Regions from separate parts of the Pseudodesulfovibrio sp. lm2024 genome, predicted to be linked through region 2. Evidence: predicted binding sites of a transcription regulator. Region 2 holds the regulator's gene; each other region holds the start of a gene.

Region 1 (10,462 bases), 1.6 Mb from region 2:
GGCGTCGATGTCGCCGATGTGCTCGCGGTAGGCGATGATGTCCTGGACCGTGCACATGGCCATCTGGTGCTTGATGGCAAAGGCCACGATCTCGTGCAGCTTGGCCATGGTCCCGTCCGGGTTGGTCAGCTCGCAGAGCACGCCGCACGGCTCGAGACCGGCCAGACGGTTCAGGTCCACGGTGGCCTCGGTGTGGCCGCCGCGCTCGAGCACGCCGCCGGACTTGGCGCACAGCGGGAACACGTGGCCCGGGCTGGCCAGGCTGGCGGGCGTGGCGTCCGGGGCGATGGCCGCCTTGACCGTGGCCACCCGGTCCGCCGCGGACACGCCGGTGGTCACGCCCTGAGCCGCCTCGATGGAGATGGTGAAGGCCGTGTTGTAGGCGCTGGTGTTGTTTTCGACCATCATGGGCAGGCCGAGGGAATTGATCTTGTCTTCGGTCAGGCACAGGCAGACGATGCCGCTGCACTCGCGGATGAGCATGGCCATCTGTTCGTTGGTCAGGGTCTTGGCCGCGAAGATGAGGTCGCCCTCGTTTTCGCGGTCCGCGTTGTCCGTGACCAGCACCCCGTTGCCCTTGCGCAGGGATTTGAGCGCTTTTTCGACCCGCGAGATGGGGCCGCCGAACTGTTTGAGGATTGGCTGATCCATCATGAATCTCCTTCAATAAAGAGTATGAATGAATCAGGGCGCATAGACAGGCGGACGGACGCAAGCGCCCGCCGCGGCGACCGGAGGCCCAGGCGAAGGAACCGCCCGGCATCGGCCGCTGGACTGCCTCATTCTCTTCATTCCGGACTGTTACCGTCGGCCCCGGATTCGCACCGGGTCTGCTGGACCCCCTCCACCCGGAGGGGCGCTCGCGGGCTCACCGGCATAGCCGGATCACCGCCGGTGGGGACTTCCACCCCGCCCTGAGAACAAGTTGGCTATAGCCATAAAACCGAACTGACCGCCAAGTCAACCAATACCGGTACAAATCAGCGGGGTTTTGTCCGCCCGTCCGGACGGGGGCGCGCAACCGTGCGAAGACACGGGCGATCGGTCTCAAAAGGAAGACCGCCCCGTCCGCACCGGGACCGCAAAAGGCGGCCCGACATCCTTGCCCACATCCGGTTTTCGGTGTAGTGCTCACAGCCATGCATGAAATGTCGATTGTCGAATCCATCCTCGGCATCCTGCGCGAAGAGATGGTCAAGTATGACGGCCAGAAGCTCAAGAAAGTGACCCTCAAGAACGGCCGTCTGGCCGGGGTGGTCACCGAGTCCCTGCAGTTCGCCTGGGAGGCGCTGATCCCCGGCGGCGAATTCGACGGGGCCGAACTCGAAATCATCGAGGTGCCGGTGAAGGTGGCCTGCGGCGAATGCGGAGAGGTATTCAGCCCGAAGCACACCCGGTGCATGCCCTGCCCCAAGTGCGAGGCCCTGCTGGGCCACAAGGTGCTGGAGGGCAAGGAGATGCTCATCGACTCCATCGAAGTGGACGACCAGCAATAAAGAAGGAGTGATTATGTCCAAGGAAGTGACCATAGTCCGCAATGTGCTCGAGGCCAACGACCGGCTGGCGGACGAGCTGCAGAAGAATTTCCGGGTTAAGAAGATCCTGTGCCTGAACCTGATGAGTTCCCCGGGCGCGGGCAAGACCACCCTGCTCGAACGGACCCTGAGCGACCTCAAGGACGAGTTCAAGATGGCCGTCATCGAGGGCGACCTGCAGACCGACAACGACGCCCAGCGCGTGGCCGCCACCGGGGCCCAGGCCGTGCAGATCAACACCGAGGGCGGCTGCCACCTGGATTCCGGCATGGTCATGGACGCGCTCAAGGCCATCGACACCGAGGGGCTGGACATCCTGTTCGTGGAGAACGTGGGCAACCTGGTCTGCCCGGCCGAGTTCAACGTGGGCGAGGACTACAAGGTCACCCTGCTGTCCGTGGCCGAAGGCGACGACAAGCCCGAGAAATACCCGTTCATGTTCCACATCTCGGCGGTCATGCTCCTGAACAAGGTGGACCTGCTGCCCTACGTGGACTTCGACCTGAGCAAGGCCGAGGCGCACGCCAAGAAACTGAACAAGGACATCGAGGTCATGCCCATCTCCGCGCGCACCGGCGAAAACATGGAGCAGTGGTACGACTGGCTCCGGAAGAAGCGCGCCGAGAAGCTGTAGACGCTTACCCGAAACCGATCTCCAAAGGGCCTCCCGACCGGGCGGCCCTTTTTCTTTGCGGTTGCCCGGCCCGACCGGGCCGCGCTATGATCCGGAAAACCGTCCAAGGAGCATTCCATGAAACGACCGGCGTTCTTCGCGTTTATTGCCTGCCTGCTCTGGGCCGTCCCGGCCATGGCCGGGGTGGGCCTGACCGAAGTTGTCTTCAAGGACGCGCAACGCGGACGGACGCTGAAGACCCATGTCTGGTATCCCTGCGACGGCGGCCAAACCGAACGCTTTGCGGAAAACGTGGTCTTCGAGGGCATCGACGCGGTCGGGGACGGGAAGATCAAGTCCGGGAAGTACCCCCTGTACGTCCTGCTCCACGGGACCACGGGCAACTGGCGCAACCTCTCCTGGCTGGCCGCGCGGCTGGCCGAAAACGGGGCCGTGGTCTGCGCGGCCGACCATCCGGGCTACACCTCGGGCGTCGGCACCCCGGCCTCGCTCCTGCGCGCCTGGGACCAGCCCCTGGACGCAAGCTTCCTGGCGGACGGGATGCTCCGCTCCCGCTTCCGGGAGGTCATCGATCCGAGCCACATATTCGCCGTGGGCTATTCGCTCGGCGGCTACAGCGCCCTGGCCCTGGCCGGGGCAAGGCTCGACCTGCGCCGCTATGTCGAGTTCTGCGCCAAGGACCAGGACAGCTCAAGCCGCTACTTCCGCGCCGCCCTGCCCGGCCTGACCGAACAGGATTTCACCTACGCCGCCCAAGACCTCACGGACGCCCGGTTCAACAAGGTCGTGGCCGTCGCGCCGGGATTCGTGGAGTCGTTCACGCCCGCATCCCTCAAGGGGATCACCATCCCGGCCCTCATCATCGGCGGGGGAAAGGACCGGAACATTCCGCCCTCCACCCACTACTATCCCCGGTTCGAGGACTTCCCGCCCAACGTGGCCTACCGGGAGATACCGGACGCCCAGCACTTCAGCTTCATGCAGATATGCCAGCCGGGCGCGGTCAAGATCCTGGCCGAGGAGGACGCGGCGTTCGTCTGCGAGGACCACGGCAGCGACCGGCGGGCCATCCACGATCAGCTGAACCGCTACGTCGTGGAGTTCCTGCAACCCGAGGCCGACTGACCGGGCCGGACGCCCAACCGGCACCAGGCGAATTTTTCGCCCGGTTTTTGTTGGCAACCCGGTTTCCCGGTTGTACGGTGAGCCCATGCCGTTTCCCAAGAACCTCCCCCTCGAGGCCGTGTTCGCCTCCATCGCCGACGGGCTGTTCACCGTGGACGCGGACTGGAACGTGACCTATTTCAACGAGGCCGCCCGGCGCATCACCGGCATATCCGAGGAGGACGCCCTGGGCCGCAAGTGCTGGGACGTGTTCCGCTCGTCCCTGTGCGACGGCCGGTGCGCGCTCAAGGCGTGCATCCACCAGGGCGGGCGCATCGTCAACAAGTCCATCTTCATCGTCCGCTCGGACGGCACCACCCTGCCCGTGTCCATTTCGGCCGCGCCGCTCAAGGACCGCGACGGCAAGGTGGTCGGCGGGGTGGAGACCTTCCGCGACCTGACCGACATCCACGTCTCGCGCCAGCAGGCCAAGGACATCTACCGCTTCGAGAACATCGTGGGCCGCTCCCAGGCCCTGGAAAAGATATTCCGCATCCTGCCGCAGATCAGCCGGTCCGAGGCGACCACCCTACTGCTGGGCAAGAGCGGCACGGGCAAGGAGCTCTTCGCCCGAGCCATCCATTCTCTGAGCCCGCGCAAGGACGGGCCGTTTGTCGCCGTTAACTGCGGGGCCCTGCCCGACACCCTGCTCGAATCCGAACTGTTCGGCTACAAGGCGGGCGCGTTCACCGATGCGCGCACGGACAAGCCGGGCCGGTTCGAGCTGGCCCACGGCGGCACGGTTTTCCTGGACGAGATCGGCGACATGCCCCAGAACCTCCAGGTCAAGCTGCTGCGCTTCCTCCAGGAAAAGACCTTCGAGCCCCTGGGCGGCGTCAGCCCGGTCCACGCCGACGTGCGCGTGGTGGCCGCCACCAACCGCGACCTCGAGGACGCCGTGGCCGAAGGGACCTTCCGCCAGGACCTCTTCTACCGCCTCAACGTGGTCACCCTGACCCTGCCGCCCCTGACCGAGCGCCAGGAGGACCTGCCCCTGCTCATCGACCACTTCCTGGCCGAGTTCAACGGCCTGCGCGACAAGGCCATACGCGGGATCAGCGAGGACGCCCTGCACGTGCTCATGCGCCACGACTTCCCGGGCAACGTGCGCGAGCTGGAAAACATCCTCGAATACGCCTTCATCCTCTGCCCGGACGGGTTCATCCAGGTGGAACACCTCCCGGAATACCTGCACCCGGAAGGACAACGCCAGGATACCCCCGACGGACTGTCCGGCACCATGGACGACATCAAGCGCCGGGCCGCCCGGCAGGCCGTGCGCCGCAACAATGGCAAACGCATGGCCGCCTGCCGCGAACTGGGCATCACCAAGGACACCCTGCGCCGGTTGCTGGCCGAGCCGGATACGGGCGAATAACTCGTCTATCCTTCTGCACAATGGGCGAATTAATCGTCCATTCTTATTTTCTCCATACTTGCAATATCCTGTTTTAACAGACTATTATTCTTGGCACGGTCTATGCTCATCTTCGATCAACCGGTTCGGGTCCTGCCGGAATTTTTTGGAGAGAGATGATGCGATCGGATTCCGCCAAGCTGATCTGCCTGGCGTGCTACCAGGACCGACTGGCCTCCGTGTGCGAGAACGCGGACGGATACAAGCTATTTGAAATACGCGACCATAAATCTTACCCCGCAGGCCTCCTATCCCTTCCCTCAAAGGACCCTATGGACAGGACATCCGCCATATTGGCCTGCGGGGTAACCATTTTTCTGTGCGGCGCCATCTGCAACCGCACCCGCAACGCCCTTGAACAAGCAGGAATCACGGTTATCCCCTGGCTGACCGGCACCGAATCCCAGGTGCTGGAAGGGTATCTGCGCGGCGGGCTGGCCGATCTGGCCATGCCGGGAGTCGCGGTTTGACTTTTCCCCCACTGTGGTTATCTCTCTGTAACCCGGCCGCGGCCGTTCGCCGGCCGGGTTCTACATGTACTTCTAGGGCGGCTACGGGTCGCCGTTTTTCGGGAGAATCATATGAGCGATTGTCAAGGATGTGCGTCCGCCTCGCCTGACGGAACCTGCACCAGCGCCACGGGCTGCGACAAGCCCGAAGATCAGAAACTGCAAAAGACCCTGAGCCGCATCAAACACAAGATCGTGGTCATGTCCGGCAAGGGCGGCGTGGGCAAGTCCACCGTGGCCGCCAACATCGCCGTGGCCCTGTCCCTGGCCGGCAAGAAGGTCGGCCTGCTCGACGTGGACGTGCACGGCCCCAGCGTGCCCCGCCTGCTCTCCCTCAAGGGCCAGCAGCCCCACATCGGCGACCAGGTCATGGAACCCGTGCCGTGGAGCAAGAACCTGTCCGTCATGTCCCTGGGCTTCCTGCTCCAGGACGACCGCCAGGCCGTCATCTGGCGCGGTCCGGTCAAGATCGGGCTCATCAAGCAATTCGTCGAAGACGTCATGTGGGGCGACCTCGACTACCTCATCGTCGACTGCCCCCCGGGCACCGGCGACGAACCCCTGTCCACCCTGCAGACACTCGGACCCACCGCCATGGCCGTCATCGTCACCACCCCCCAGGGCGTGGCCATCGACGACGTGCGCCGGTCCGTGTCCTTTGTCGGCGAGGTCGGCAACCGCGTGCTCGGCATCGTCGAAAACATGTCCGGCTTCGCCTGCCCCGACTGCGGCAAGGTGCACCAGATCTTCAAGTCCGGCGGCGGCGAAGACCTGGCCAAGGAGTCCGGCGTCCAGTTCCTCGGCCGTATCCCCCTGGACCCCGCCGTGGCCGACTCCGGCGACGAAGGCTACCCGTTCATGAAAGTCCATCGCGATACCGCCACCGGCAAGGCCATGGAACACGTCATCGCCCCCATCCTCGCCCTCCCCGACCCGCCCAAGGCGTAGCCGGGATTATCGCCAATTTAAAAGTGAGGACGCGCTGCGCGCGTCCTCACTTTTTTTTGCCTCCGGCGGCTGGGGGAAGGGGAGGAAAAACCCTTTGAAAAGGGTTCTTTCCTCCCCTTCCCCCAGACCCCCATCCCCTCCTTTTCCTAAACTTTTGGGGCTGACATAGATAACTATGCCGCATTGTGCCTTTTTATCCATTTTTTCAGGATAGATAACTGCTCTTTTGGGGAGCCGTAATTAAACCTGAATTCGCACTCTTTCAAATACAGCCAAAAATACTTGCGAGGAATACCGTTGTACTTCCTCAGATGGCGCTTACTTTGGTTCCAGAAGTTCTCAATGCCGTTGATATGGTTATGCCCATCAACATAGCGTTTGAGATGATTAATACGATAGTGTTTAAATTCAGACACATCGAGCACCTTGTAGGATGACAAACCATCCGTATACACCACGCTGTCAGGCTGAACCTGCAAGTCGATTATCCCTTTCAAGGTCTTGGTTTTAGTGTCGGGGATTATTTCAGCGTACACCATCCCATTGCGCTTAAGAATGCCAAATACTGGGACTTTACCAGCAGCCCCCCGCCCTCGAATGCCACGGCGATAGCCGCCAAAATAACTCTCATCAACTTCTACCTCTCCGGCAAACATCTCAACGGAAGGCATCTGCTCTGCGATAATCTTCCGTAATCTCTGATAAAAAGTGATCGCGGTGTTGCGGTTTACACCTACCAGTTCACTGGCTGTGCGGGCTGGGGTGCCAGCAACGAAATGCTCAATCAGACGACCGGATATATGAGCCGACAAACGCGATCTTTTTAGCCTCATAGTCCCCCCTAATACGACGAGAGATCTATGTCAGCCCCAAACTTTTTGGTGCCGCTTCGCGGGGACGGGAGCGGAAGTAACCGACTCTCTTCACGGCCAGGTCCAAGACGCCGCCTTCTCAATATCCCTTATCCCTCGCCCCGCCTGGCGGCGTGGGCAACCGTCCCGCAGGGTTCGCGCCGGACGACCCTCCGAGGCCCACGGACGTCCGGCGCGAACCCTGCGGGACACCGCCAGCCCGCGACCAGCCAAACCCTTCACACCACCCACCTTCGCCGCAGGCGACACAAAAAGTTTGGGAGGGTCCAGGGAACCCTTTTCAAAGGGGTCCCTGGCGGGGCCTGGGGCAGAGCCCCAGCGGGGTCCGGGGCAGCGCCCCGGCCGCCGGAGGCATCAACCGCCATCATCCCCTCGCTACCCGCTCTCCACGGTGCTGACGAGCCGCAGAATCTTGCCGGACGCGCGGCGAAAGGCGTCCACCACGGCGGGGTCGAACTGGGAGCCGGCGCAGCGTTCTATTTCGCGGCAGGCGCGGTCGGTGTCGAGGGCGGAACGGTAGGGACGGTTTTGGAGCATGGCGGACAGGGAATCTGCCACGCTGATGATGCGCGCGCCGAGCGGGATGGCCGCGCCCCCGAGGCCGTGTGGGTAGCCTTTGCCGTCCCAGCGCTCGTGATGGTGCAGGACCATGTGGACCACGCCGATCCGTTTGAGGGCGGAGACGGGTTCGAGGATGGCGGCACCGGCCTCGGGATGTCGGCGCACGGCCCGCCATTCGGCGGTGGTCAGGGGGCCCTGTTTCCTGAGCACCGAGTCGGGCACGCCGATCTTGCCGATATCGTGGAGGTGCCCGGCCACGTGGATGACGGCGGCCTGGCTTGGTGTCAGCCCCATGGCCAGGGCCAGGATGCGTGCGATCTCGGCCACTTCGTCCGAATGCATGGAGGTGTGCGGGTCCTTGGCGTCGATGGCGTTGCCCAGGGACTCGGCGAACTGGTGCAGGGCCGTGGTCACGAAATGGGTCGGGTCCGGGCAGGCCGGAGACGGCCCCGGCATGGGAGGAAGGGCTGCCGGGGCCGTGCGGGACGGATTCATGGCTAGGCGGCCCTGCCTTTGGTCAGGACGGTCAGGGAGTCGAGATTGCGCATGATGACGCGGTGCAGGACGTTGCCTTCTCCACCGCCTTCCACGGCGCGCCCGGCCGCGATGCGGAAGCTGACGCGCGCCTCCTCGTATTTGCCGGACATCTGATAGACCAGGGCCATGTTGTTGCGCACCTTGGCCTCATGCAGCGGCGAATTCATGGCCCGGGCCAGGTTGTCCGCCTGGGTCAGCTGGAACAGTGCGTCGCCGGGACGGCCCTCATTGCAGGCGCGCATGCCTTCACGGTTGAGGATACCGAGTTTTTTGAGATCGCTCATTCGCTTCTCCTTGGGTTGGATGTTTCCCGGCCTCGCCATGGGCGGACCGGCCGATACATCGACCCTGCAGAGAAGCGCGTCTCCCGCCCGGACGGGAAAACCCTGTGTTCAGTGCGTTCGGCATGGGAGGACAATATTGAAAACAATTTTCATTTTCAAGACTTTTCTACATTAATTTTCCCCGCCCCGGAGAGTGGCCGACACGCTGGCGCGGCGGATAAAATTTGCGTAGGATGCCGAAAACATGGAGTCGTCATGCCGCGCAAAATCTTTCGCCTTGTCCCGGCCCTGCTGGCCGCTGTCCTGACTATCGCCGCCCTGGGCGGCTGCACCGCCGCCACCACCGCCGAGAAGCAAGCCGCGCCCGTCAGCCAGTCCAGCGGGGCGGCCGCCCTCAAGGTCTCGGTCTCGTACCGCGAGCGCATGCTCCTGCCGCCGGGCTGCGTCCTGCTCGTGGAGCTTGAGAACATCTCCCAACTCAGCCCTGAAGACAACGCGGTGGCCAACACGTTCATCCCGGTCAAGGCCGCCCCGCCCTTCAAGGCGGTCGTCAAGTACGACCCGGAAAAGATCATCAAGCAGCTGCGCTACGCGGTCTCGGCGCGCATCGTGCTCAAGGGCCAGGTGCTCTTCTCCGGCTCCGTGCGCATCGATCCCCTGTCCTGGCCCGAAGGCAAGCCCGTGGAGATCACCGTGGTCATGGCCAAGCGCTAGGCGCTCCCGTCTCGGTCCCTGTACACAGGACGCGAAAAGGCCCGGCGCATGGCGTCGGGCCTTTTTGTCTTCGCTGGTGGCGCACGGCGGCGCGGCGGACTATCGGGCGATCATGGAGCGCAGCAGCTCGGCGCAGTTCTCCGTGTTGTGCCCCATGTTGTCGAGGCAGTCCACGAAGTGCAGGAGCTGGTAGATATCCTTGAAATCGATGTCCTTGTCGTAAATTTTTGTCTGCAGGTCGTTCTTGCGGCGACGGACCTCGTCGCGCTCCCTGCGGACCTTGCGGAAGCACTCCTTGGTGCCCTCGCGGTCCAGGGACTCGCCGTTGAGCAGGGCGATGGTGGACTTGAGCGCCGGGCCGAGGAGCACGGTGCACTTGGCCACGGAATCCAGGAGGTAGATCATCTCCTTCTGGACGTCTTCGGGGATGGCCACCGGACGCATGGCCAGCCAGTGCAGGGCGTCCTGGGCCGCGTCCAGCACGTTGTCCTGGCTCTTGGTGTAGGACAGGAACAGGTGTTTCTCCACGGCCATGAACAAGCCCTTGGGCAGGTGGTTGCGGATGTTGCGCTTGATGGAGTCGGCGTGGTTCTCGATCTCGTCCACGGCCTTGGTCAACTCCTTGAACTCGCGGCACACCCCGCCGGAAACATAGCATTCAAGGGATTCGTCGATGGCGGCGATGCACTCGGCGATCTTGTCGTAGTGCTCGACCAGCCCGTCCATGGGGGAGCGGCTGCCGAGCAGACCGAAGAAGGGAATTCTCAATGTCATATGGTGACCTCTACTAAAAAGGGTTATTGCAGTTGTAGTCGTAACCTAGCTGTAACACAACCATTTGAGCAGCACAAAGATAACAATGCTGGTCAGGGCGGCGATGGGGACGGTCGCCACCCAGTAGGCGACGATGCGCAGCAGGACCCGGAAATCCACGGCCGAAAAGCCGCGCGCCAGGCCCACGCCGACCACGCCGCCCACGGCCGCGTGCGTGGTGGATACCGGCAGGCCGAGATTGGAGGCGACCAATACGGTGGACGCGGCCCCGAAGTCAACGGCAAAGCCGCGCGTGTTGGTCAGGGTCGTGATCTTCTCGCCCACCGTGGCCATGACCTTGTGCCCGAGCACGGCGATACCCACGGCGATGCCGAGGCCGCCCAGGACGAGCATGGGCCACGGGACCTCGGCCTTGGCCAGGAGCATGTGCTCCTTGGCGATGAGGTAGATGGCCGCCACCGGGCCGATGGCGTTGGCCACATCGTTCGCGCCCTGGGACAGGGCCACGTAGCA
Region 2 (10,462 bases):
TCAACGGGCGCGTCCAGGCGGACGGCCGCTGCCTCTGGGTCAGGCCCTACGACAAGGGCCGCAGCCTGGCCGAAGTGAAGGTCCTGCAATGGCCCGAAAGAGAAAATTCATTTGCCTGGCAAGAAGCGAAGAATTATACATCGACTTCCATAGGCATGAACGACGAGATCGAGGATAATCCGGAGATAGATGCCCTTTTCCAATAAAACGGCAATTTTTTCGGATGGATATTATACTTCAGGAGGAGATGACGATGGAATTACGAGGAGCTTTCACCGCTCTCTCGACGCCCTTCAAGGATGGCGAGGTCGACGAATCGACCTATCGCGATTTCATTGAATGGCAGATCGAGCAGGGTATTGACGGCCTGGTGCCGTGCGGCACCACCGGCGAAGCGGCGACCATGTCCCACGAGGAACAGGGACGGGTCATCAAAATCTGCGTCGAGCAGACCAAAAGCCGTGTGCCGGTCATCGCCGGAGCCGGGTCCAACTCCACCAAGGAAGCCATCGAGCTGACCAAGATGGCCAAGGACGCCGGGGCCGACGCCACCCTGCAGATCACGCCCTACTACAACAAACCCACGCCCGGCGGCCTGGTGGCCCACTTCAAGGCCATAGCCGAAGCGGCCTCCCTGCCTATGGTCATCTACAACGTGCCCGGACGGACCGGCCTGAACTGCCTGCCGTCCACGCTCAAGATGATCAAGGACGCCGTGCCCGAGGCCATTGCGGTCAAGGAAGCCACCGGCAACCTGTGCCAGGGCGCCGAAGTTGTCGAACTCTGCGGCCGCGACTTCAAGCTGCTTTCCGGCGACGACTTCACCGCCCTGCCCCTGCTGGCCGTGGGCGGCGTGGGCGTCATCTCCGTCATTTCCAACATCATGCCCAAGGCCATGAGCGCCATGTGCAAGGCGTTCTTCGACAAGGACCATGAAAAGGCGCTCGAACTGAGCCTCAAGATGGCCCCGGTCAACCGGGCCATGTTCATGGAGACCAACCCGATCCCGGTCAAGACCTCCCTGGCTATGATGGGCATCTTCAAGGACGCCCAGTTCCGCCTGCCCATCGTCCCCCTGCAGGACGAGAACAAACCCAAACTGGAAGCCGTGCTGAAAACCGCCGGTCTTTTGTGATATCCAAGGCCTCGGCTCACAGCCGGGGCCTTTTTTCGTCATCTCCCGAAAAAGGGACGGCTCCTGGCCGTCCCTTTTTCAATTCCGTCTCCTTCCTGGCCCGCAGTCCGGCAATTCCCAAAAAGAGAGGCGTCCTTCGCGAAGGACGCCTCTCTCATTTGTACGGCTATCACTCTATCTTGCCGATCTTTTTCTTCCAACCGCCAGCAAACCGGCAATACCCACACCGAGCAGAAGGAACGTAGACGGCTCGGGAGTGGGAGTCGGTGCGTCGACCACGCCTACATTGTCCCATAACACCGTATATTCCTGAGCTTCGGACGTTTTGGTATTTAAAATGATCTCATCGATTATCGTGGGAAGGAAAAGGGAAGAGCTGTATACTAGAGAATTATTGATGTAGTAGTCGATGGAGCTGCCGGTGACGGCCATTCCCAGTGAATACCAGGCGTCCTGGACCGTATAATCCAGTCCGACCGCGACCCAATGATTCAGGTCCCATACATGGAATCCGTAGCTGTCGGTCAGATTGTGCCAACTGATGATCGGCCACCCGGTCGCACCGCCGCCGCTCGAGGTTCCCCATATGCCTGCACGCATATCATGCCAGCCGGCGTCAACGAACAGGTCGCCGATGATCATTTTCCCTATTGCGGGCGTATCGATGACTGTCTTTTGACCTTTGGTCTGATAAAATTCCTGGCTGGGTACGGGAGGCGCGATTCCGATGGCGAGACGGCCGTCCGGAGTAGTCTTGAACTCGTCGGGAGCGGTTCGGTCGGGGGACCATGCCGAGAGTTGGGAGTCATCATCAAAGGTAAAAACGCTGGCGTTGGCCATGTTGGGAATCAACAACATGCAGATGACAAGTGATAATAAAATTTTTTTCATAGGGGTCGCCTTTGGGTAAGAGTGACCAGGACCAAATGTCATTTGACAACGTATTCACAAAGCAAGGCATGTGCCAAATACAACCCCTATGTATTTCAATACATTGATTGACTCGAACTAATCAAATTGTCGGCAGGGCTTACACAATAACGCTGTTGTCGTTGGTAAATTTTACACTTCTTTGGCCAAGACTACGGAATTCAAAACGCAAAACAAGGAAAGCGGGCAGGAGGGTTGAGAGACGAAAAAACCGAGTCCAATCTGTCGTGTCATTCAACATTGATCGAAAAGGCAAAGCAAAGGCCCGCCAGCACAACGCTGGCGGGCCCGACTTTGCGCACTAAATCAGCTGTTACAGCTTAGCCTTCGAAGGCCTTGATGAAGTTGGGGGCGACCTGCTTCTTGCGGCTCATGACGCCGTCCAGCCAGACCGGCTCGCCCTTGGTGGCGATGCCGAAGGCCTTCTCGACGACGGAAGGATCGTCGGAGGCGATGAGCATCTCGGAGCCTTCCTTCATGATGTCGGTCAGGAGCAGGAAGACGGAGTGACGGCCGTCGGCCTTGACCTTCTCGATCTCAGCCTGCAGGGCGTCCTTGTGGGCGTCGAGCATGGACAGGTCCACGACTTCCAGCTGGCCGATGCCGACCTTGTTGCCGGACATGTCGAAGTCCTTGTAGTCGCGGAAGACCAGTTCGCTGGCCGGAGCGCCGTCAACGGCGGACTTGACCTTGAACATCTCCATGCCCAGAGCCATGACGTCGCTCACGCCGGCGATCTTGGCCAGGGCTTCGACGGCGGCCTTGTCGGCGTCGGTGCAGGTCACGGACTTGAACATGACGGTGTCGCTCAGGATGGCGCACAGCAGGATGCCGGCGATGTTGGCCGGGATCTCGACGTTGTAGAAGTCGTACATGGACTTCAGCACGGTGGCGGAACAGCCCACGGGCCAGACCCACATTTCCAGCGGACCGGCGGTGGTGATGTCACCCAGCTTGTGGTGGTCGACGACGGCAAGGAGCTCGCCCTTGTCCAGATTGTCGATGGTCTGGGAAATGTCGGTGTGGTCGACCAGGATGATCTGCTTGTCGGTGGCGTCGGTGACGATCTCGGGAGCGGCAAAGCCGAACTTCTCGAGTACGAAGGCGGTCTCCGGAGCGATCTCGCCCTGGGTCACGGCCTTGGCCTCCATACCACGTTTGCTGTACAGGTCGGCGGCACCGATCGCAGAAGCGACGGTGTCGGTATCGGGATTCTTGTGTCCAACAACCAAAATAGCCATATCAAGTCCTCCTAATTGAATTATCCTGTATAAGGAAATTAAGCATCGAAAACAGAATGTGACAGATATCACAAAGCATATCCGCTGCCAAGCTAAAAGCGCAGTCCGAACGAGAAAAGGATGAAAAGAATATCGCCCGTAGCCGGATCGCCATCAAACCGCCACAAGCCGCGTTTCCCAAGGGTTCCTGCGATTGCAGCCAAGCCGATTCGCCCCGGGCGGAGGCGCGTCGAGCGCGGCACGGCCGTTCGCGACAATGTGAAGATGATCCCAAGCCCCCTTCCCTGTCCGCGCGGCCACGTGGGATGTCGGCCCGCACCGGGCGAAAACGGCTTCTACAGGGTAGGCAGGAAACGGTACATGGCGAAGAGGACGACGCCGACCGCCAGAACGGCGTAGGCCCGCTTAAGGCGAAGGGCCATGAGGCCGCCGAGGGAGGCGGCCACCCAGAGGTGTGCCCAGGTGACGCCCAGGTTCGAGAAAATGGTTGGATGCGCGGAAAAGACGAGTTCGAACCCCTGCTTGAGGATGAGCACGGCGACCAGGAAGGAAGCCCAACTCATGACCAGCCCCCGGGCCATGGAGCGCAGGATGAGCGCCCCGGGCAGGTGTTTGGAGTCGGGATTGCGGGCCCAGTTGAGTAGCGCGTTGTAGCTCCCCTGTTCCCGTTCGCGCAGCCATCCTTCGACCTTTGTGCCGATCCAGGCCAGCGGCATGCTGGCGAAGAGCACGAACATGATCCGCGACGGTTGGTCCAGGCCGAACCAGGTGGTCAGGGTCAGGGCCGCGAAGGTGGCCGCCGTGAGCTGGGGCGGGATATAGGTCCCGGCCGGGATGAGGTCGAGCCAGAAAAGTTCGAAGAAAATGGCGATGTACAGGCTGGTGGTATACTCGCCGGTGGCCGCGCCCCAGAAGAAGCCGACCACCAGGGGGCGTTCAAGCAGGCCGATGCTCAGGGACGAGCGGAACTGGGAAAAGAGGGCAAAAAAAAAGCGACCATGGCGAACCAGGCGTAGGTGTGCTGAACGACCATAACCTAGAACCTCACCTGCACGGGGTCATTGGGCACGCACCGGAAGTCCAGCTCCACGCCCTTGCGGTTCAGGTGGCGCAGGCAGGTCTCATCCTCGTCGGACAGGGCCACGCTCGGGGAGACCTGGCGCTTGCCCGGGCTGTAATGGACGTTGCCGATGTTCAGGACGTGGAAATCGAACCCGGAGTCAAAGGCGCGGCGGGCGTCGGCGCAACTGGAAAAGAGGATGATGGAGTCGTGCTCGCCGGGTACGGAGAAGAGCCTGGACACGGTCGCCGAGACCTCTTCCACGGTGACAAACGAGCTCTTCACGGCCTGGGGAATGGCCAGGGACATGATCTCCTGCTGGAGGATGTCGTGGGCCAGTTCGTCGTTGGCCACCACAACGTTCTTGGCCCCGGTGTACGGCAGCCACGTCTCGATGATCTGGCCGTGAATCAAGCGGTTGTCGATACGAACGAGAGTCACGGCATCATACCTATTTCTTTGCTTTTTTGCGCAGCATCGCCCCGGCAACCTTGATCCCCTGCTGGCCCGCGTTCATGACCTTGTCGGCCAGTTCGGGCAGCGCCATGGACCGGGCCTGGAGGGCCGCCACGACCATGGGGAGGTTGACGCCGGTGATGACTTCAAGATTTTCCGACTTCATGAGGGAGAGGGACATGGTTGTGGGGGAACCGCCGAACAGGTCGGTCAGAGCCAGGACGCCCTTGCCCTGCTCCAGGGAATGGATGGCCTTGCGCACACCTTCCAGGGTTTCGTCCACCCCTCTGTTCACGTCCACGCCCACGGCCAGGCAGTTTTCCTGCGGGCCCATGACCGTTTCCGCGGCCTGGAGCAGGGTCTCCCCGAAGGTCCCGTGGGTGACCAGCACCACGCCGATCACGCCGTCCTTTTTGTCAGTCTTTGCAGCCATGTCTAACCGAGTTCCATGTGTCGATGTTCGATCGAGGCAGCATACCCTTTTTCCTTCAGGGTTGCCAGTACCGACTCGGCCACGGAAACCGAACGATGGCGGCCGCCGGTACAACCAAGGGCCAGGGTGATCCTGTAGCGCCCTTCGTCTGCGTAAAGCGGTAAAATATAGAGCAGAAAGTCATGAAACCGTTTGATGAACCCTTGGCCCGTGGGATTGCCCAGGACATAGTCGGCCACCGCCTTGTCCAGGCCGGACATGGGGCGCAGGGACTTGTCGAAATAGGGGTTGGGCAGAAAACGGAGGTCAAAGACCAGGTCGGCCTCGGACGGCACGCCGTACTTGAAGCCGAAGGTGATGATGTGCACCCGCATGCCCATGCTCACGTCTTCCAGGGACGACCACTTGGTCTGGATGACCCGGCGCAGGTCGTGGATGGAATAATCCGTGGTGTCCAGGACCAGGACCGCCCCGAGGCGCACCGGCTCCAGGAGCTTCTTTTCCATCTCCAAGGCCTGCTCCAGGCCGAGGTTGCGGCTCTCCAGCGGATGCGGACGGCGGGTGGTGGCGTAGCGCCGGACCAGCTCCGCCATCTTGGCCTCGAGAAACAGGACCTGCGGAGTGATGCCGAGTTGGGCGAATCCCTCCTGGGCCTTGCTCCAGCCGTCCACGAACTCGAACTGGCGCAGGTCCATGCCCAGTGCCAGGCCGCGGTATTTGGTGTCGAAGGAGAGGATGAGGTCGGCCAGCTTGGCCGACATCTCGGACGGGAGCCCGTCGATGCAGAAGAATCCGAGGTCTTCGAAGACCTTGAGCGCGGTGCTCTTGCCCGAGCCGGAGAGTCCGGTGACGATCACCACCGGGAAAGGGTTGGTCGAGGTCAACGGAATTCGTCCATTCGGTTACACGCTTTTGAGCAGGGTCCAGAGACCCTCGAGGTCATCGGCCGACAGGAACGCCTTGCGGAATTCCTCGTCCTTGAGGAGACGGGAAATCTGGGCCAGGACGCGCAGGTGCATGCCCGCCACCTGTTCCGGGGCGAGCACCAGAAAAAAGATGGTGCACGGGCTGTGGTCCAGCGCCTCGAACTCCACGCCTTTGCGGCTGCGGCCCACGACCACGATGACCTTTTCCAGGTCCTCGAGCTTGCCGTGGGGGATGGCGATGCCGTCCCCGATGCCGGTGGAGCCGAGCCGTTCACGATCGAGAAGGACACGGACCGCATGGTCCGTGTCCATCTCTGGATATTGTACGCCCAGGGGGGCGACGAGTTCATTCAATACGTCCGACTTGGTCTCGGACTCGAGTTCGGGAAGGATCAGTTCCTTCGCCAGGTAATCACTGAGTTTCATGCTTAGTTTCCGGGGTCGATGAGGCCGTAATCGCCGTTCTTTCTCTTGTATATCACGTTGACGCCGTCAGTCTCCGCGTTGAGGAAGACCAGGAATTCGTTGTCACGGGCATCCAGCTGCATGGCGGCCTCGTCCACGGACATGGGCTTGGGCTCGTATGCGTCGGTGCCGACGATGGTGGGCGCTGAACCGGGAGCGATGTCCTCGTAGGACAGGTAGTTCATCTGCACCATTTTATTGGGACGCGCCTGTCTGGGGCGGTTCTTCATCTTTTCGCGCATCTTGCGCAGCTGGGCTTCCAGCTTGTCCAGGACCATGTCGATGGTGGAGTACATGTCCTCCGAATCTTCATAGGCCGAGATATGTATGCGATCCGAGTTCAGGATCACGTCCGCCTTGTGACGGAACTTGTCGACCAGCAGGTTGACCTGGAGATCGGCCTCCGCATCGGAAACGTATTTCGCTACCTTTTCAAAACGCTTTTCCGCGTAACCCTTGAGGTGATCGGAAGGCTCGAAGTTCTTGAAAGTGAAGCTGATGTTCATACGCTGCCTCCTGGTTGAGAGTGCTTCAAGCAGACTTTAGAAGTACTGCTTTCGTTTTGAAGACGAAGGAATGCCCATGGCCGAGCGGTATTTGGCGACTGTACGCCGGGCGATGTTCACTTCCAGCTTCTCCTGGAGGATCTCGCCGATTCTCTCGTCGCTGAGCGGTTTCTTCGTGTCTTCGTCTGCGATCATTTGCTTGATGAGCGCCTTGACGCTCTCCGAACCCACCTGGGACCCGTCGTTCAGGTCCAGGGCCGAGTTGAAGAAGAACTTCAGCTCGAATATGCCGTGAGGCGTCGAAACATACTTGTTGGTCGTAATCCGGCTCACGGTGGATTCGTGCATCTCGATGTCTTCCGCCACCTCCTTGAGGATGAGGGGTTTGAGCTTTGTCACGCCCTCCTCGAAGAATGCCCGTTGGAAGCCGACAATGCTCTCAACTACTTTATACAAGGTTCGCTGCCGCTGGTACAGACTTTTCATCAACCATGCGGCGGAACGCATCTTTTCCTGAAAATATTCCTTCTCCTTGTCGGCCGCGCCCTTCATGGAATCCATGTAGAACGTGTTCATCTGCAGCCTCGGCATGCCGTCCTCGTTGAGGATGATGACGAAGTCTTCGCCGTACTTGTAGACGAACACGTCCGGGCTGACGTAGTGCGGCTCGGTGCTGGAGAAATTGGCGCCGGGCATGGGATCGAGCGTCTGCATCAGGTCGAGATACGACTTGAGCTCATCCATGGTGATCTTGAACTTGCGCGCCAGGGGCTTGTAGCGGTTCTTCTCCAGATCCTCCAGGTGATCGGTGACCAGGGAGACCAGGATAGGATCGTCGTACCCGAGGACCTCCATCTGGACCAGCAGACATTCCTGCGGGGTGCGGGCGCCCACGCCGACCGGGTCCAGGTGCTGGATACGGTGCAGGACGGACTCGATCTCCTCCTCGGAGGCCTGAACCATGGCGGCCAGCTCTTCCAGGGTGGCCTGCAGGTAGCCGTTGGCGTCGAGATTGCCGAGGATGACGTCGCCGATGGCCAGTTCGTGCTCGGTGAAGTTGGACAGGCGCATCTGCCAGTTCAGGTGCCCTTCCAGCGAAGGCTTGGAAGCCAGGCGGGCCTCGAAGGACATGCCCTCTTCGGGCATCTCCATGTCGCGGGACAAAGCCTGCTTGGAAGTGGAGGAAAACTCGCCCAGGTAGTTCTCCCAGTCTGCGTTGCGGACCAGTTCCTCTTCGGCCTGGGATTCGGTCAGGACTTCCGCCTTGTCCGGGACCTCGGTATCGGTCTCGGTCTCATCGAGGAAAGGATTCTCCAACAATTCCTGCTGCACCGTCTCCAGCAGTTCAAGCCGCGACAATTGCAGCAGCTTGATGGCCTGCTGCAACTGGGGCGTCATGACCAGTTGCTGTGAGAGCTTGAGCTGTTGCCGAAGTTCCAATCCCATGATTCACTGCCTGCTTGAGGTTGTGTTTATCGGTTGCCGGATACAGAAATTTTTTTTCGGCCACCTGACATTTTTTCCGATTCAATTATGCCACAGTGAATTAAAGGATGCAACACAATTGTGTTAACACCCTGTATCTATTGATAATTCTGCGTGCATATAATGATATGAAAAAAGTGTACCAACCTTTGGGTACGGTGTAAATCGGGAAAGAGGAAAAAAAGACGGGAACAGGGATTAAAGCCGGAAATCCTCGCCCAGGTAGATCTGCCGGGCGCGACTGGATTTGACTATCTCGGACGGGGCCCCTTCCAGGATGACCGTCCCCTCGTAGACCAGGTAGGCCCGGTCGCAGATATTGAGCGTCTCCCGGACATTGTGGTCCGAGATGAGGATGCCGATGTCCATGGACTTGAGCACGGAGATGATCTCCTGGATATCGATAACCGCGATGGGATCGATACCCGCGAACGGTTCGTCCAGGAGGATGAACTGCGGGTCGAGGATGAGCGCCCGGGCGATCTCCAGCCTGCGTCGCTCGCCGCCGGACAGGAACATGGACGCCTGGTCCGCCAGCTTGGTGATGGTGAACATCTCCATGAGTTCGTCCGCCCTGGCCCGTTGCTGCCGCGAGGTCATGGAGGTCTGCTCCAGGATGATCTCCAGGTTCTGGCGCACGGTCAGCTTCTTGAAGATGGAACTTTCCTGGGGCAGGTAGCTCACCCCCAGGCGGGCCCGCTCGTGCAGGGGCTTGTCCGTGAGCACCTGGCCGCCCAGGGAAACCACCCCGGTATTGGGCTGGACGATGCCCACAAGCATGTAGAACGTGGTCGTCTTGCCCGCGCCGTTGGGGCCGAGCAGGCCGACCACCTCGCGGGCGTCGAGCTTGATGTTGATACCGTGTACGACCTCTTTCTGGCCGTACCGCTTGGACAAATTGGTAGCGCGAAGACCCTCGGCCATCTATTGCACCTTCAGGTTGCCGGGGGTCATGAACACCGCCTTGACGCGCTGCTTGCCGCCGATGACCTCGGACCGGTCGTCCTTGATGTGGAAGTTGATGACCTCGCCGGTCAGGGAGTTGGGGCCGTCCTGGAGCTTGGGATCGCGCTCCATCTTGAGCAGCTGCGGACCCACCATGTAGGTCAGCAGGCCGCAGGTCCCCTCGGTGGTCCCCTTCTTGGCCCGCACGTTGCCCTCGGCCACGATGCGGTCTACGCTGTCGGCGGAGAATTTCTTGTCCGTGCTGGATGCGAGATAGGCCGAAAGCCTGTCGGCCCACAAGGTCAACTCGCCGTGGATGGCGACCACGTGGCCCACGAAGGAGATGACCTTGCCGGTCTCGTCATAGGTCATGCGGTCGGAGGTGATCTTCACCGGCAGACGGCTCGGGTCCACGCCCACCGGGATGGGCGCGGGCGGTACCGCTGCCACCGGGGCCTTGACCTCACCCTCGCCGGAATCCTTCTTGGGGGCCGGTGCGGGCACAGGCGCGGGAGCGTGCTCGGCCTTCTCGACCTTGACAACCTTGAGGTACTTGGCGTTGGCGTAACCCACGGCCTTGGCCTGGTCGCGGTCCTTCTCGCCCAGCTCGAAAACGGCCAGCCAGCCGTTCTGGGGGAAGTCGGTCCGCACCCGCTGCCCCTTGGTCAGGGTGACCACGTGCTCGGCCCCGGGCCTGGGCGCCTTGCGCACGTTCAGGTTGACCGTGGCCTCGCGTACTTCGCCCCAGTCCTGGGCCATGGCCCGGGCCGGAACCAGCAGCAGGGCCAGCATCAGCAGCATTCCCGTCAGGCGAACCGTTTTCAGCAACGTCTTATTCCTTGTTTTCATTCAAAGGACTCCTTCCCAGCCCTTCGGGGGC
Region 3 (10,462 bases), 1.8 Mb from region 2:
ACATCCGCAGGGAGTTGGGCATCCCCGAAGGACACGGCGTTTACGCTGCATTGATGTTGGGATATCCGAAATATCGCTACAAGCGTATCCCCACGAGGAGAACTGTCGAGATTAGTTGGCTGGATTAGCGGGGGGCGGCTTCCGATAGCGGGCCATTTGCACATTTTTTCCGGGGGCTTCCACCCTCACGTAGACGGCTACGCTGCGGGGAAAGCCCCCGGAAGAAAATGCACAGCTGACCCACTCTCGACAAATCCGCAGGACAGCGGATTTGGACGTTGCGGTCCTTCCGCAACGCCCGAAGGGGTGAGCCCCAGGACGGGGCGAATCAAAGCCTATTCCGAGCGCGGGGGACTGAGCCGCTGTCGGGTGCTGCGCACCCGAGTCGCTCCAGATCTTTGGCGGTGCGTTCTCCTTATAGAAAGGCAAGTGCCTCGCCCGACATTGTGTCGAGCGAGGCACTTGCCTTTCTATATGGGGCACCCTCCTACCCATTCTTTGGAGCGATTTCGGGGCGGCACGCCCCGAACAGCGGCTCTTCGCACTATGGATAGGCCCGCTATCCCGAGCCGCTTAATCTTCGGGCGCAATAAAAAAGGCCCCGTGACGGGGCCCTTACTTGCGAGTTCACTCGAACTAGATATCGAGTAGCGCCGCCTTGATGTTCTTGCGCCCGAACTCTCTCGCTCTCGATTCGTCCCACATGAAGATATCGATGCGCTGGTGAAAGCGCTTGTTCATGAGGTCGTTGATTTCGAAGATGCCGAGGCCCTCGATGCGGACCTTGCGGCCGAAGACCCAGCCCTGGTCGAAGAGGTCGCGGGACACGGCGATGGTGCCGGAGCGGACCTTGCGCATGGAGGCGGCGATGAGCGGATCGTCGTCGCACTGATCGGTGGTGGGGTTGTAGGCGGTCACGGTTACCGTGCGCACCGGGGACATATTCTTGGCCTTCTGCAGGAGGCGGGCCTCCTCGACCATGATCTTGCGTGCTTCGGCGGTCTTCTGGACCAGCTCAAGGCGGTGGTGCAGGTCGTCGATCTTCTGCTGTTTGACGACCACAACCACGGCCATGATCACCAGGGCCGCACACAGGACCGGAGTGATGGTGTAGTTGAATAGTATTCGCATCAGGATTGCTTCCTTGTTGTTTTAGGTCCGAGGCATATAATGACCGCCCAAAACCTTGTCAACGCCTATGTCTTTTCGATGCAAGACACGGACCTCGCCGCTGCAATACATTGAATTAAAAGGTAAAATTATACTATAGTCCGTTCGATGGGCTGAACGCGGCAGGGGAGACGCCTGAAATAACAGCCCCTTGCGGGAGGTCGTTTTTATCGGTTTGAATTATTTCTTGATATAGAAAATCACTTTGAATATATTAAGCTCGAACAAGCGCGCGGTGTGGCGAAATTCATCAAGGAAACAAATGGGTTCAACGACATTCAGAGTGCTTCCGGTGGACCGGGGGGAGGCCTGCCTGCTGACCACCCGGCGCGGGGCTTATCTCTTTGACGGCGGTGGGTTGGGCGGGGATTTGCCCGGACTGCTCAGGGAACGGCGGGTGGGCAAATTGCGGGCCGTGGTGTGCACATCCGCGTCGTTCGACCGGCTCGGCGGGATTCTCGATCTCATGGACAGCGACTATCCGGTGGGGGAGTACTGGCTGCCCGAAAGCCTTCGCGCCCTTGCCCGCGCTGCGCATGGGTTTGACGGCAAGATCGCGCACTGGCTGGCCTGCTGCGGCTGGCCAGCGCAGGCGGACGTCTCCTCTCCCTTGCCCGACACCCTGCCGACCGTTCCCGCCGTGCGCCCGTTGGCCCCGGCCGCGAAGATGGCCCTGCTCGGCGCGGCCGCCTGCCTGGGACGGCAGCCGGAAACGAGCGGCAAGGCGACGCCGTCCGAGGTCTTTGCGGTGGTGGCGGAATTGTTTCTGGGCCGTGGCGCGGCCGGGGGCGGGGGCGAATTCCTGCCGCTCTGCCTCGACGATCTGGCGCGGAAGAAGACGACCGGGTCGCGGGCGGTGCTCTGCGGCAGGCTGCTGGATCGCTATGCCGAGGGGATGTCCGTGGCCCGCCAGCGCATGGCCCGCGAGGTGGCCGGGAGCCTGGCCGTGTCCGTGGCCGCCGAGGGGCTGCTGGCCCGTGGCGGGGTTCGGGTACGCTGGTTCCGCCAGACCGGGCGGCAGGAAGGGCATCTCGTGTCCCGGCACCCGTTCATGTGCCTGAACGGCCTGCCGGTCACCGGGGAGCCCGGCCCGGCGGGGAGCGTGTCGGCGGCGGAACTGTTCCAGGCGGTCCGGCGGTTGAGCGCGCCCGGCAGCGGTCTGGCCTTCCGGTTCGGGGACGTGGATTGCGGTGTGCTGCTCTGTGGGAATTCCGCCCTCGCCTTTCTGGGGAGGCGGCGGATTTTGTCCCTGAACCGGCCCACGGTGGTCACTGCCCCGCAGCAGGGCGGCCTGGGCGGGGAGCAGGCGTACGGCCGGGTCCGGTCCGCTGCCCCGGAAAGGGACGTGTGGGTGCGCTCGCACGCCTCATTCGGCCGACGGGTGGCCGAGGGCTTCCGGCGTCAGCCGGTCCGCTTGTGCCTGCGCGACTGCCGCTACCGGACCGTGCAGGAGATCCTGCTCGCCTTTGACCATGGGCGGTGGAAGCGCATTTCCGGAGCGGTCTGTACCTGCGTTTGAGCCGGTTATTCCCTGTTTTTGACCTATACAGGCAGGAAAACCACTTTCCAACCCCATTCACGGATGCTAAGCTGCTTTTTCTACTGGAACCGAAGGGGGAGCAATGACGCGGGATTTGTTCGACATCGAGCAGTTCCTGTCCAGCCTGGCCCATGACCGGGAACTGGCAGTGGAACTCATCGATGCCTTTCTTGAGGACTGCCCGAAGCGCGTGGCCGAACTGGCCGAGGCCTTGGGTGCCGAAGACGTGGGCCGGGCGACCAAGCTGGCCCATTCGCTCAAGGGCATGTGCGGGGTTGTTCGCGCCGAAACGCTGGGCAGGCTGGCCCTGGAGATGGAGTATGCCGGGCGCAAAGGGGACCTGGTCCCGCTGCGTGAGCGGTTCGACGACTTCAACGACAGCCTGGGCCGGACCCGGGACCTCATGGTCCGCTTCCGGGACGACGGCTGAGTTGCAGACAGCAATAAAAAAAGGCCTGTCCGCCATATGGCGGACAGGCCTTTTCATGCGCAGGGCGGTTATTCCGCTTCTTTCTTCGCCTCGGGGGCCGGAGCGGCTTCCTCGGCGGGAGCCGCCGGGGCGGCCTGTTCGGCGGCCGGAGCCTCGGCCTTGGGAGCCTCGGCCTGGGGCGCTTCGGGCAGGGAGAAGTCCATGGTCACGTTGTTCATGGCTGCTTCGATGTCCTTGGTGATGTCCACGGTCTCGCTGGACGCGATCACGGCCTGCTTGCTCAGGATCACGGCCAGCCCCTTTTCCTTGCGGTAGTTCTCGAGGATCTCGTTGAACTTGGCGTCGACCATGGCGACGATGCGCTGCTGCTCGGCGTTCATGGTGTTCTGCAGCTCGCCCATGGCCAGCTTGTAGGCGGCCACGGTCTCTTCGGTCTGGTTGGCCTGCATGGCCTTGTAGGCGGCTTCGGCCTTCTGCTGCAGCGGCTTGCCCATCTCCTGGAGGTGGGCCATGGCCTCGGTGGCCAGCTTGTTTTCCTTGAAGGCGGCGGCCTCGTCCACGATGCCGATCTTGATCGGCTGCTCCTGGTTGCAGGCGCTCAGGCCCAGGGCCAGGATGGCGACGACGAGCAGGGGAAGAATCCGTTTCATTACTATATCTCCATGGTTTCGTTTGGTGTCACTCGGGGTTCGAAGTCGCGCAAGACTACGCGCGCCGCCGGTATCTGGCAAGGGAAAGATCGGCTGGCCCGTCCCCTCGCCCGCCCGCGCCGGGGGCTTTGGCCGGGGACGCGAAAAGGGCGGACCGGCACGCGTCCCGGCAGGATGTGCCGCGCCCGGACCGACGCTTACTCTCTGGAAACATAAAGTTTTCTTAATGGCACACCCCTTGCTGTTTACACTTCCGAGAAGGCGTCGGGAATTTATTGCCGGGAATGGGTATCCCGGTGGTTCCCGCGAATCCGGCGAGCGCCGGATCGGAGGAAGTATGAGTTTTGGAAGCATGTATGTGGGCGCCACAGGCGTGATAGCCCACAGCCAGGGCATGCAAGTCCTGGCCAACAACTTGGCGAACGTCGACACCATCGGCTACAAGCGCTCGAACATCCTGTTCGGCGATTTGATGAGCCAACAGGTGGCCTCGGGCAGCGCCACGTATGATTCCGGGGCTTCGCGCATCAGCCAGATGGGCATGGGCGTGGGCGTGTCCGCCATACGGGGCATCTTTACGGACGGGCCATTGTCTTCGTCCACGGCGTCCACGGACCTGGCTCTCTCGGGTCAGGGGTTCTTCGGGGTCAGCGACTCCTCGGGAACCATGCGCTACACCCGGGCGGGCGGATTCCGCTTCAACACCGAGGCCTACCTGGTCAACCCCCAGGGGTACCGGTTGCAGGGGTTCGCCTACGACCGGGAGACCAAAACGTGGGGAACGAGCGTGTCCGACATCCAGTTGCCCTACGAGGACATCACCGTGGACGGCCAGGTCGCCCGCGTGGTCCGGTCCGAGCCGCTGGCCACCTCTTCGGTGGAGTTGGTCACCCAGCTCGACCGCACGGCGACCAGTCAGATCTCCAATGAAGACAATCCGTTCTTCGCCATGGTACAGGCGTACAATGCCAACCTGAGCAACGCGGCCACGCCTTTCGGCAATACCCGGCCGCAGTACTCCACGTCCATCAGCGTGTTCGACGAGAACGGCGGCCGCCACGAGATGACCGTCTATTTCGACCCGGTGTCCACCTCGAACCTGTCCAACGCGGTGCCGGGCTACACCTATTGGGAATACGTCATCGCCTTCCCCGGGGAGTCGGACGGCTCGTCGGCCTACGGCACATCGGCTGCCGGGCTGGCCGGAATGGGGGTCCTGACCTTCAACGACCGGGGGGTGCTGGTCAACCAGTCGGCCTACACCCTGGACCCGACGGCCACCTCCGGAGCGGGCGGCAAAAGCCTGTCCTCCTGGGTCCCGGCGAGTTTCAGCGACGACGGCCTGGCGCAGTTCAACTATACCTTTGGCAGCAACGGCGGCGCCACCGGCGAGACCCGGACCATCAGCTACGACTTCGGGATCAGCTCGGCCAACGGCTCCTGGCGGACCAGCGGCGGCGGCACGGCCGCCTCCATCGGCAACAATGCGGACCTGTTGATCGAGATGGACAACATGAAGCGCGACGCCCGAGTGACCACCAGCTACGACAAGCCGTCCGCCACCATGTATCACCTCCAGGACGGTTACTCCTGGGGTTACCTCGATTCCATCAGCGTGGACCAGAACGGGGTCATGAGCGGCCATTTCTCCAACGGCCAGACCGAGGAGATGTTCAAGGTGGCCGTGTACAAGTTCAACAGTCCCTGGGGGCTCAAGCGCGACGGCGGGACCAACTTCCTGGCCACCGACGCCTCGGGCGAGGCCATGCTCGGCGAGGCCGGAGACCGGGGGCGCGGGACCATCAGCCAGAAGTCCCTGGAGGAGAGCAACGTGGACATGGCCAAGGAGTTCGCGACCATGATCGTCACCCAGCGCGGCTACCAGGCGAACACCAAGGTCATCACCACCTCGGACTCGGTCCTGAACACGCTCATCTCGGTCAAGCGCTAGCCGCTTCCCGATAAACGCCTTGCAGGGCGCTGTCCGGCCGGTCCGGGCAGCGCCCTTTTTCACGCCTCGCCTTGAATTCCCCCGGCAAACCGGATAGTCAGAGCAAGATTTGTCAACAAGGAGCATTCCGTGACGGATACACGCGACGACCGCAGCCCCGAGACCGTATTGGACCTGGTCCGGGAGGTGGAACGGGAGGCCCCGGGCGGGGCCGAAACCCTTTTCATGGCCGCCATGCTGGCCGACGCCCCCCTGCCTTACGATTTCGCCCTGTCCGTGGACGGCACCCCGCACAACCCGGCCCTGGTCAACCCGGCCGCAGCCTTTTTCGCGGCCACTGCGCTCATGGACCCGCTGGTGGGCCGCGATCTGGTCATGGCCGATGCCGACCACCAGGTATTCGCCCTGCCCGGAGACGTGCGCCAGGCCCTGCGCCGCTCCCTTGACCCGGAACAGGCCGCCGAATGGGCCGGGCGGGCGATCTACGCCCTGAACCTGGCCCTGCCCGACGCCGACCCGCAGCAATGGCCCATGGTCCGGTGGCTCATGCCCCACGTCCTGGCCTGCCGCGACTTGGTCGCCGAGCTCGGCGTGCACACGGCAGCGGCCAACCGGGTCCTGCACCAGACCGGATTCTCCCTCTACTACCAGCAGCGCCACCAGGAGGCCGCCGAACTCCTGGAAGCGGCCATGAACGTGGATGTGGCCCTCAAGGGCGGCAACCACCCGGACATCGCCGCCGACCTCGAGGGGCTGGCCACGGTCTACTGGGCCGGGAACGATCTGGCCCGAGCCGAGGCCGCGTTCAACGCCTGCCTGGACCTGCAACGCGAAATCTTGACCGAGAACAACCTGGCCACGGCCCCGGTCCTGAACGGGCTGGCCATGGTCAGGCAGGCGCGGGGCGACCTCGCCGGGGCCGAGGCGGCCCTGAACGACTGCCTGGCCGTGCTCCGCGCAGCCGATCAGGAGCGCCACCCGGCCGCCGCCTCCTGCCTGCACAACCTGGCTCTGCTCATGGACGCCCTGGACCGCCCCGGGCAGGGGTTGCAACACGCGCTGCAAAGCCTGGAGTTGGCCGCCGAGCTATACGGCGAGCGCCACCCGGAGACCGCGTCCAGCCACAACCTGGCCGGGCTGCTCTTCGAGCGGCTGGGCAAGGACCCCGAGGCCGAGGCCCATTTCCGCAAGAGCCTGTCCATTTACGGCGGCGCTTACGGCGAGGACCATCCCGAGACCGGTCGGGCCCTGTGCAATCTGGCCCTGTTCCTGGACAACCGGGGGCGGACCGAAGAGGCGTTCGACTGTTTCGAGCGCGGTTTCGCCGCCTACGAGCGTTCGCTCGGGCCGGATCATCCGTACATGGAAAACGCCCTCGACAACCTGGTGTCCTTCATGGAACGGACCGCGTCCTCGGATTCGCCCCTGCGCGGGCGGGCGCGGGAGCGGCTCAAACTGATCGTGGAAAAAGCGGGGTAGCCATGCATCCGATTCTTGCCGTGGGGCTGGGGGAAATCCTCTGGGACGTGCTGCCCCAGACCCGCCTGCTGGGCGGTGCGCCCGCCAATTTCGCCTATCACGTCAACGCCCTGGGCGGGGCCGGGGTGCCGGTGTCCCGCGTGGGCGACGACGACCTGGGCCGCGAAGCCCTGTCCCTGCTCGTCTGCCTGGGGCTGAACATCGACGCCGTGTCCCTGGACCCGGATCATCCCACCGGCACGGTGGACGCCCGCGTGGACGCGGACGGCGTGGCCACCTACGTCTTCCCGGATGATGTGGCCTGGGATTTTCTGACCCTGGACCAATCCGCCCTGACCCTGGCCGCCAATGCGGACGCCATCTGCTTCGGCTCCCTGGCCCAGCGCGGGGAGATTTCCCGCCGGTCCATCCACCGCTTCCTGTCAGCGGCCAGGAAAGGGCTCAAGGTCTTCGACATCAACCTGCGCCAGGACTTCTATTCCCCCGAGACCCTGGCCGCATCCCTGGACGCGGCCGACGTGCTCAAGATCAACGACGCGGAACTCGACATCGTGACCCGCCTTTTCTCCCTGCCTCCGGGCGAGCAGCCCGCCCTGCGCGCGCTCATGGAGCGCCACGGTCTCGACCTCGCGGTCCTGACCCGGGGCGACAAGGGCAGCCTGCTTCTGTCCCCGGACACCGTCTCCGATCTGCCCGGCGAGCCGATCAAGGTGGTCGACACCATCGGGGCCGGGGACGCCTTCACCGCCGCCCTGGTGCTCGGCCATCTCAAGCAGTGGCCCCTGGACAAGATCAACCGCTACGCCGCCAAGGTCGCGGCCCACGTCTGCGGGCAATCCGGCGCCATGCCCGAGATGCCCCGGGAGCTGCGGTTGGCGTAGCCTCCCCGCGACGATCCTCCCAGAGCTTGAGAAGGCCGCCTTTCGGGGCGGCCTTCTTCATGGGGCGATGCGTGCCGGAGTGTTTACCCAAAGCGCCTGCATCTCACACGGGTAGGCAGGGGTATGGGGCGCGTCCGATCCCAACCGTACGGCATGGCTGTCGATGGATTTTTAGTCGTCATTCAAGGGGTTAAGAGACGAGATGCAAGCATTTCATCCTTTGCCGTTGACTTCTGCTGTGTGGCTAATTATAAAACTGAACGTTCAGTTTTACAATAAGGCGGAAACGGGTGCGATTCGTCCGTTGCGCCGCAAACGGGCGAATACACCGCTCAATGAGGAATGTTATGTCATCAACCAATACATCAAGTGGGCCGGGCATGGAAAAAGAGCTGTCCAGGATCACGGTCTCCCTGTTCACCCTGGTCATCGCCGCGCTGGTGGCGAATCTCTATTACGCGCAGCCGCTGGTCGCCTCCATCGCTCCGGCCATCGGCGTGACGCCCGAACTGGCAGGATCTCTGGTCAGCGTGGCTCAGGTGGGCTATGGCCTGGGGCTTTTCCTGCTGGTCCCCCTGGCGGATCTGGTGGAGAGCCGCGCCCTGGTCCTGGCGTGTCTGGCCGGTGCGGTCGCCGGATTGTTCGGGGTGGCCTCGGCCCAAACCAGCGGCGTGTTCTTCCTGTCGTCCTTCATTCTCGGGCTCTGCTCGGCTGCGGGGCAGATTCTCATGTTGACCATCGCCCACCTCACGCCGCTTGAACGCCGGGGCCGCGTGGTGGGAATCGTCATGGCGGGACTGCTCGGCGGCATCATGCTCGCACGGCCAGCAACCCTGTTCCTGGCCGGGTTGTTGGGATGGCGGGGCGTCTTCTACCTTTCCGGTTCCCTGCTGCTTTGCTGCACCGTGCCGCTCGCCTTCGCCATGCCGGTCCGCAGGCCGCAGGGGGGCATGCATTACGGACGCATTCTCGCCTCCATGGTCCGGCTGCTGCGCGACCTGCCGACGGTGAGACGCCGGGCCGTCTACCAAGCCTTGCTGTTCTGCGTCTTCAACATCCTCTGGACCGCGATTCCCCTGTTGCTGGCCGACCGGTTCGGCATGGGCTCCTACGGCATCGGTCTGTTCGCCCTGGCCGGAGCCGGTAGCGTGGTGGCCGCTCCCTGGGCGGGGCGTCAGGCCGACAGGGGGCGCACGGCCGTGACGACCCTGGGGGCCATGGGACTGGTGGCGGCCGTGTTCGCCCTTTCCGGATTCGCCGCCGCGCAGGCCATGTTGGCGGGGCTGTTGATCTGTACCATTTTGCTTGACGCGGGAGTGCAAACCAACCAAATACTGAGTCAGCGCATCGTGTATTCCGTGCCCACCGCCATCGGCGGGCGGGCCAACGGCATCTATATGACCATCATGTTTGCGGGCGGTGCGCTCGGGTCTGTGCTGGGAACCCTGCTCTACCATGTGCACGGGTGGACCGCCGTCGCCATGGGCGGCACCGCTTTGAGCCTCCTGGCCCTGATCCTGTATCGTTTTGAGCCGCAAACGGGTGAGGAGGCGACCGTTTCGTGACCATAGGCAAAGCCGAGCGCCGGGGGCCGGGCCGACCGCGTAGCGAACAGTCGCGCGAGGCCATCATCCAGGCGGTGCTCGACTTGTTGGGGGAACAATCCCTCCGCGATATCTCTATCGAGGCCGTTGCCCGCCGCGCCAAGGTGGGCAAGGCCACGATCTACAAGTGGTGGCCAAGCAAGGCCCATCTCGTGCTGGAAGCCTTTCTGGAGAGCAAGTACCGGCACGCGCCCATCCCGGACACCGGCTCCACGCGCCGCGACCTGCTGCAACACCTCTCCGCCCTGACCCGTTTTCACCAGACCCCCCAGGGGCAGGCCCTCGTCCATTTTCTGGCCGAAGGGCAGAGCGACCCGGATTTTCAAAAGGATTTTTGGGACTGCTTCCTCAGCGTCCGTCGCAAGGAGGTCGCGGCCATGCTCCACCGGGGCATGGCGCGGGGCGAATTGCGCGACGACGTGAACGTCGACCTGATGATCGATCTCATCTACGCCCCCATGGTCTATCGCCAGATGATCGGATTCGGCCCCCTGAGCCAAGAGGGCGTCGAGGAATACGTGTCCATCCTGCTGGAAGGCCTTGGCGGCCGCTGAGCCCGCCGCGCCTTCCCCATCTCCCTCCGAGTCGTGGACGATTCTTGCGTCCCGGTGCGCATTTTGCGCGCACGAGCCTTTCTATGCGCACGTGATCTGAAGTAATTTCAGTTTGTTACTGCGTGGCACGGGCTGTGCTCTTGTCTGTACGAGAGCACAGCCCGAGCGGCCTGGAATCGTGAACAGGCCGTGAGGCTGCAAGG

What was found. The regulator sigma-54, encoded in region 2, starts transcription at its own class of promoters, with help from an activator protein. The targets are predictions, from matches to a motif close to CTGGCACGGNNNNTGCTT.
Region 1: a site for sigma-54 is predicted at 4,802-4,819, ahead of ACR42D_RS16745 (NifB/NifX family molybdenum-iron cluster-binding protein). Genes of this name have one in related genera too.
Region 3: a site for sigma-54 is predicted at 4,017-4,034, ahead of ACR42D_RS17785 (flagellar hook protein FlgE). Genes of this name have one in related genera too.

Annotation. Positions count from the first base shown of each region.
Region 1 is NZ_CP195092.1:3,593,891-3,604,352, forward strand. Features, by position in the region: gene ribB (3,4-dihydroxy-2-butanone-4-phosphate synthase) at 1-651, opposite strand, end outside; FMN riboswitch at 778-926, opposite strand; gene ACR42D_RS16725 (hydrogenase maturation nickel metallochaperone HypA) at 1,149-1,496, shown strand; gene hypB (hydrogenase nickel incorporation protein HypB) at 1,510-2,169, shown strand; gene ACR42D_RS16735 (alpha/beta hydrolase family protein) at 2,287-3,294, shown strand; gene ACR42D_RS16740 (sigma-54 interaction domain-containing protein) at 3,380-4,711, shown strand; gene ACR42D_RS16745 (NifB/NifX family molybdenum-iron cluster-binding protein) at 5,023-5,220, shown strand; gene ACR42D_RS16750 (P-loop NTPase) at 5,332-6,207, shown strand; gene ACR42D_RS16755 (IS1595 family transposase) at 6,381-7,040, opposite strand; gene ACR42D_RS16760 (HD-GYP domain-containing protein) at 7,455-8,135, opposite strand; gene ACR42D_RS16765 (tetratricopeptide repeat protein) at 8,138-8,461, opposite strand; gene ACR42D_RS16770 (YbaY family lipoprotein) at 8,717-9,175, shown strand; gene ACR42D_RS16775 (DUF47 domain-containing protein) at 9,275-9,949, opposite strand; gene ACR42D_RS16780 (inorganic phosphate transporter) at 9,995-10,462, opposite strand, start outside.
Region 2 is NZ_CP195092.1:2,017,003-2,027,464, forward strand. Features, by position in the region: gene ACR42D_RS09395 (UshA-like (seleno)protein family 2) at 1-206, shown strand, start outside; gene dapA (4-hydroxy-tetrahydrodipicolinate synthase) at 254-1,135, shown strand; gene ACR42D_RS09405 (PEP-CTERM sorting domain-containing protein) at 1,310-2,026, opposite strand; gene ACR42D_RS09410 (manganese-dependent inorganic pyrophosphatase) at 2,386-3,306, opposite strand; gene ACR42D_RS09415 (PTS sugar transporter subunit IIC) at 3,642-4,316, opposite strand; gene ACR42D_RS09420 (PTS sugar transporter subunit IIB) at 4,343-4,807, opposite strand; gene ACR42D_RS09425 (PTS sugar transporter subunit IIA) at 4,818-5,255, opposite strand; gene rapZ (RNase adapter RapZ) at 5,258-6,139, opposite strand; gene ACR42D_RS09435 (PTS sugar transporter subunit IIA) at 6,158-6,607, opposite strand; gene hpf (ribosome hibernation-promoting factor, HPF/YfiA family) at 6,610-7,152, opposite strand; gene rpoN (RNA polymerase factor sigma-54) at 7,189-8,598, opposite strand; gene lptB (LPS export ABC transporter ATP-binding protein) at 8,836-9,561, opposite strand; gene ACR42D_RS09455 (LptA/OstA family protein) at 9,562-10,431, opposite strand; gene lptC (LPS export ABC transporter periplasmic protein LptC) at 10,415-10,462, opposite strand, start outside.
Region 3 is NZ_CP195092.1:3,803,622-3,814,083, reverse strand. Features, by position in the region: gene ACR42D_RS17810 (nitroreductase family protein) at 1-128, shown strand, start outside; gene ACR42D_RS17805 (3D domain-containing protein) at 637-1,131, opposite strand; gene ACR42D_RS17800 (hypothetical protein) at 1,433-2,689, shown strand; gene ACR42D_RS17795 (Hpt domain-containing protein) at 2,793-3,140, shown strand; gene ACR42D_RS17790 (OmpH/Skp family outer membrane protein) at 3,209-3,790, opposite strand; gene ACR42D_RS17785 (flagellar hook protein FlgE) at 4,128-5,741, shown strand; gene ACR42D_RS17780 (tetratricopeptide repeat protein) at 5,871-7,220, shown strand; gene ACR42D_RS17775 (carbohydrate kinase family protein) at 7,223-8,101, shown strand; gene ACR42D_RS17770 (MFS transporter) at 8,482-9,666, shown strand; gene ACR42D_RS17765 (TetR/AcrR family transcriptional regulator) at 9,663-10,259, shown strand.